2 regions of the Salinivibrio sp. IB282 genome follow, and region 2 is predicted to be linked to the other one. Evidence: predicted binding sites of a transcription regulator. Region 2 holds the regulator's gene; the other holds the start of a gene.

Region 1 (3,131 bases), on a different contig from region 2:
GAGATAAACACTCGCAGACAATGCTGACCAAGGTGTTGGGTTTTGAGTGCTTGACGGATCCCGAGTTGCTTCAACCAGGGGATCATCGCAACCAAGGCGATGGCGTATTGAATGAAGGCAACCGTGGTAGAGGGTAAGCCCATTTTAAAACTAACGTACTGAGACAGGCTGTTAACGAGGGCAAAACACAGGCCTGCGGTCAGCATCCAGGCCGCACCTTGGAGTGGATTATGAATCTGTTTCATTGCCGTGACTATCCGAAAAAAGACGCACGGATAGTAGCYCAAATCCGGCCTCAGGGCGACCTGAAATCCCCTGAGGACCGGACAAATAAGGAGGGCGCTTAGCGGGTTGAATAGACTAAGGGAATATCCGGGTCAATGGCATCCAGTGTTGCCTGGGTATCGGCAAGGTGACTGACTGTACTACTTGCCATCTCGGCCAGCGCAACAGAGCGAATGTCTGTCCAATGATAGCCCGCCATATTAACCGCGATTAATGCGACCTGAAGAGGCGGAAGGCTTGGGTTAAACGCCGCGTTTTCGGCATACATGCCAGAGAAAAACTCGCCATCACTGGTTTCAACCGCTGCCCCGCTATAGTTACCTGAGTAGGGCGCGTGACTGCGGTTAGCGGCGTCAGCGGCCGCTTTTAGCAAAGGAATATCAATATCATCCGTTGATAATTGATTGGACTCGTCGGTCAATAAGCGAGATTCAATGCCCAAATCGGCAGGACCAAACGGCTCAGGTAGATAAGTGTGCAGATCTTTCGGGTCGGATTGTGGCAGCTGGATGCTTAAGGACTCAGCGCCATTGAGTTCATTCATGAACTGTCGACAGTGGCCGCATGGGCTGTAATTGATCGTAATATCGGTGAGGCGTTTTGCCCCTTTTGTCCAAGCATGGCTGATAGCGCATTGCTCGGCATGCACTGTTTGCCCTAGCTGCACCCCGGTGAATTCAATGTTTGCGCCTAAATACAGGGTGCCGCTTTCATCACGGACAATCGCACCCACATTAAACTGCGAAATGGGGGTAACAGCGTAGGCCGCCGCCAAAGGCAATAAAGCAAGACGCAGTGCGGCGCCGCTAAGGCCACTGGCGGATTCCATCTGCGCCACCTGCTCTGGTGTGAAGCTAGCACCAAAGTTTGCGTCATTTATCCAATCAGAGACGACGCTTTGTAGGGCGTCGGGTAATTGTGTCAGTGCGTCAGTAAGTGCGGTTCGCATAGCATCTCTTCTTTATTATTAACGGGCGAATAGTGTAGAGAAGCCTTTCTGATAGTTGTGTGATTAATGTCACGTATGGTTTGCAAAGAGATATTTGTTGCTGAAAGTTAGAGTGACATCAATGTTTCTATGACGATGAAAGTGGCCATTATGACGGCGTGAGTAGGCAGAAACGTTTGCGAGCCGAAAGGCGGTTAATGCATTTATGGCTGCCAATCGACATAGGGGCGATGCACCTTACGATACTCGCGCGCGAGATCCCCCTCCTCGCGTAAGCGGTAAGTAGTGGCGTGGCATCATCTCTCTCCCGGGGTATCAAGACTAATGGCCAAAGCAACCATGACGCTCTGACACAACATGCCCGCGGCATAGCGCGGGTATCAACGCTAAGCTTGGGTCAGTAACGCTGTCATGCCAATAATGACTGCCGCCGCCGTGACTAGGATCGTGAGTGGTTTAGCAATACTAAACGATGACGCCTCAATGGTGGCTGAATGCGTTAAAGACGCTGGGGGCGTCTGCGATGCAGTGTTTGCAGCGCGTCCTGGACGCTTAGACAGTGTTTGCTGTGGCAGTGACACACGAAAACCAAACTCACCGACCACCTCAAACGGAAGGCATTTTTTGCCGTTGCGGTAGGATTTGGCCATTAATGATGTCACCACACTTTGGTGCTGAGCAAATGAGCTATCAGGTAAGGCCACTTGTTTGAACAATGTGCGGCTAGAGAGTACCTCTCCGGCATAGTAGCAGAGCATCTCGAGCAAACGAGATTCTTCGTAAGAGAGGACCGTCATCGTGTCATCGATCCAATATAACGTACGGCTTTCTGGCTCGAAATCAACCTCAGGAAAGCGGTAACAGCGCGTATCTACTTTTGTTGTCATCATTGCCACACTCCAAACAACATCCTTTTTAAAAGTGTGGACTCAAATCACAGAACTGCAACTGGTCAAGCTATCTTTTTTTTGGTAGGGCAAAGCAGGCAGCGTGTCAGCATTGTTAGTTAATCACTTAAAAAACATAAAGTTATTAAAAGAAGGCGACCCAAGGTGTCTGCGCTCGCCACCTGATGGGTAGACGAACGTCGAGTGAGGGTGGGTCGCCGTATTGACCAGTCGGTGTATCGGCGATGCGTCTATCGTAACCGTCCCCGTGTTAGCCAACCAGTGATTCCACATAGTGGTAAACCGCTTTTAAAATGCGCACCTTTTCCTCCTCCGCTTGGTGCTGTTCAGCGAGGTGCTGCAGATTATCCATATAGGCAGGAAGGTGTGTTTCAAAGTAATCACGTCGATGCATAAACCACTTTTTCTGCTCGGCTTCGGTCAGCGTCCACGGGTAATTGCGCGCGCGATACCGGAATAACAGTGGCTTGATACGCCAGTCGTCAACGCTGAGATCCAGGGCGGCAAGGTTCTCTGGATCGCGTGCACGGATGATATCCATTGCACTGCGATCGCTTTTCGAGAAAAAGCCCGCATACAGGGCCGTATCCACGTCCTGATCGTCGAAAGGCTTGGCATCGGCAAACACATTAACCAGTTTTTCACGCAATTCTGGTGCGGCTTTCAATGTTTTTAGGTGGTGTAAGCAGGCTTCGCGATCCACACCGAGCCGGGTGGCATCGTCGGGGCGTAAGGTTTTCGCATCGGCGAGAACGGGACATTTATTGATATGCACCAGCTTGAGTGGTGCGGGTAACTCATTGTCAGCGAGTGCGTGATGGGGCGTATACAAACGTTCGCGAAGCGCATCGGCATCCAATTCAAACAAAGGGGCTGGATCACGGGCCAGATCGACAGTAATCACAGCGTTGGGGTTATCAGGATGCCAGGCGACGGGCACGATCCAGCTGGTATTGCCGCGCTCTGTGCCGAACATACCGGAAACATGA
Region 2 (3,131 bases):
ACTAAAAGGTGATGTAGTATGATGGTTCCATGGCAGTCGATTCCTGACGAGACGCTGACAGCGTTAATCGAGCACTTTGTGTTACGGGAAGGAACCGATTATGGTGAGCAAGAAGTCAGCTTTGCACAAAAAGTGGATGATGTTCGCCAACAATTGCAATCCGGGGACGCCGTGATTGTATATTCCGAGTTGCACGAGACAGTGGATATTCGTCGTAAAACAGCACTCGGCTCTTAGCATCGCAGTACACGCCGTATCGCGATACAAATTCAGACTGAATGACAGGGCGCGTCATGTCGGCTAAACATCCTATTATTGCGGTCACCGGCTCATCAGGAGCCGGTACCACCACCACCTCGGAAGCCTTCCGAAAGATGTTCCAGATGATGAACATCAAAGCGGCCTGGCTAGAAGGGGATAGCTTTCATCGCTTTACCCGTCCTGAAATGGACGTCGAGATCCGTAAAGCACGTGAACAAGGCAAACATATCAGCTACTTTGGCCCCACGGCCAACGATTTCCCGCGGCTAGAGCAGTTTTTCCGTGAGTATGGTGAGCAAGGCACCGGGAAATATCGCCGCTATTTACATACCTTTGATGAAGCGGTGCCCTATAACCAAATGCCTGGCACCTTCACGCCATGGCAAGACTTAGCCGACAATACCAATGTATTGTTTTACGAGGGACTGCACGGCGGAGTGGTCGATGGTGATGTCAATGTTGCACAGCATGTCGATCTCTTGATTGGAATGGTGCCGATCGTCAACCTAGAGTGGATTCAAAAATTTGTCCGCGATACGCGCGATAGAGGCCACTCTCGTGAGGCGGTGACCGACTCGATTGTGCGCTCAATGGATGATTACCTGCACTACATCACCCCGCAGTTTTCTCGCACCCATATCAACTTTCAACGCGTGCCGACGGTAGATACCTCAAACCCATTAAATGCCAAAGGTATCCCGTCTTTGGATGAAAGTTTTGTGGTGATCCGCTTTCGTGGAATGAAAAACGTCGACTTCCCTTATCTGTTGCAAATGATCACCGGGTCGTTTATGTCACGGCATAACACCTTAGTGGTACCGGGAGGAAAAATGGGCTTTGCGATGGAATTGATCATCCGTCCATTGATCCAACAATTGATAGAAAAAGGCAAGATTGGCTAAGGCGTAGCGCATCCATGATGTATTACTTCTCAAGCCGTGATCTTAGCCACGTTTTTGCCAGATTTTTAGGCGGTTGGCCTAGATCAAAATCAAGAAATCACCAACAAAAAAAGATACACTCTTGTTAACATACAGTGAGCTTGTAGCCCGCGTTCAGACTTCGTATTCTGTGCAATGATCTGATGGGTTACCCCTCAGACAAAGATAGGACGTTGTTGCCGGGCAACACATGCAGAGGAAATAAGTTATATGGTTCCAGGAAAACCTCAAACAGACCCTACACTCGAGTGGTTCCTTTCACATTGTCATATTCATAAGTATCCGTCTAAAAGCACGCTTATCCATGCAGGTGAGAAGGCGGAGACCTTGTATTACATCGTGAAAGGGTCTGTGGCCGTACTGATCAAAGATGAAGAAGGCAAGGAAATGATCCTGTCTTACCTTAACCAAGGTGACTTCATTGGTGAGCTCGGACTTTTCGAAGAAGACCAAGAGCGCACTGCTTGGGTGCGCGCTAAATCACCGTGTGAAGTGGCAGAGATTTCATTTAAGAAGTTCCGCCAGCTCATTCAAGTGAATCCTGACATCTTAATGCGCCTGTCTTCACAAATGGCGCGTCGTTTGCAGGTAACGAGCCAAAAGGTCGGGGATCTCGCCTTCCTGGACGTCACAGGCCGCATCGCGCAAACCTTGTTGAACTTGGCTAAACAGCCGGATGCCATGACACACCCTGACGGTATGCAAATTAAGATCACTCGTCAGGAAATTGGCCAAATCGTCGGCTGTTCGCGTGAAACCGTGGGACGTATCCTCAAAATGCTGGAAGAGCAAAACCTCATTTCCGCACACGGTAAAACCATCGTGGTATACGGCACACGCTAATTGCGCCGCTCTCTGTATCACCAACCGACGCCCTGGCGTCGGTTTTTTTATCTCCGCTTTCTGGCAAGCGTCTGGATAACTTCTACACTCAAAACGATATGGTTAACATAAAACTAACAAGGTATCGTTTATGAAAAAACTCATGGTTTCTCTCACCGCCTTGGCGCTCTCTGTGCTTTCAGCCCATGCCGTGTCCAATACCACAATTGTGCACCCCGAGCCACGCGCTGGGTCGGCGCTTGATCTCTATGCCATTGAGCTGATTGAGTTTCTTGCCGAAAAATCAGGAGAGCCTGTCACCTTGCAAGCTTTTGACGGCCAAATTGGCTCTCAGTCTCGTAAGGTGGAAATGCTCAAGCAAGGCAAGCTCACTATCGACTGGCTGGGTGCCGACCGCACGCTGGAATCTGAACTGATCCCCATTCGCTATCCCGTGTTTCGTGGTCTACTCGGCCATCGCCTGTTTATTACCAACCAAACCACAGAGCCCCAACTCGCTCAGATAAGTAGCGCGGGTGATTTGCAGTCTCTTACCATGATTCAGGGACAGGGCTGGGCCGACGTCAAGGTGCTCAACTCAGCGGGATTTCGCGTACGCGAAATATCGAGCTTTGAAAATATTTTCAAAGTGGTTGATACAGGTCGTGCTGATCTCTTCCCGCGTGCCTTGATTGAGCCTTTTAGTGAATTAGCCGAGCGGCCACAATACGGTAATCTGTTAGTTGACCCGCACCTGATGCTGATCTATCGCTTCCCGATGTTCCTGTTTGTGTCTCCGCAACATGCTGACGTCGCCGACATGTTGAATGGTGCTTTTGAAGCGGCATACCAAGACGGATCATTTATTGAGTTTTTCAACAACGCTCCGCTGGTCAAAGAAACGTTTGAAAAAGCCAACATTGATGAACGCACCGTGATCCGGGTCGATAACCCGCATTTAAGCAACGAAACACAAGCGATTCCAGACACGTATTGGCTCGATATCGAGGCTGAATAGACGATAAAAAAGGGAGCATAGCATACGCTCCCTTTTCCCTATGATGTCGATTAAGCGATGTGTGGCGCACTAATGGGTGCTTTCAAAGA

Evidence for each region. Region 2 encodes CRP, which controls carbon source genes, mostly activating them, when cyclic AMP is high. Its sites were predicted from a motif close to TGTGANNNNNNTCACA; they were not measured.
Region 1: the regulator CRP is predicted to act here: its motif matches at 1,293-1,308, upstream of cdd (cytidine deaminase).

Annotation. Positions count from the first base shown of each region.
Region 1 is NZ_MUET01000004.1:85,926-89,056, forward strand. Features, by position in the region: gene BZG14_RS01950 (DMT family transporter) at 1-245, opposite strand, end outside; gene cdd (cytidine deaminase) at 344-1,234, opposite strand; gene BZG14_RS01960 (hypothetical protein) at 1,621-2,124, opposite strand; gene sbcB (exodeoxyribonuclease I) at 2,393-3,131, opposite strand, start outside.
Region 2 is NZ_MUET01000043.1:11,102-14,232, forward strand. Features, by position in the region: gene BZG14_RS09955 (YheU family protein) at 19-237, shown strand; gene BZG14_RS09960 (phosphoribulokinase) at 294-1,163, shown strand; gene crp (cAMP-activated global transcriptional regulator CRP) at 1,413-2,045, shown strand; gene BZG14_RS09970 (hypothetical protein) at 2,176-3,042, shown strand; gene BZG14_RS09975 (DUF1338 domain-containing protein) at 3,112-3,131, opposite strand, start outside.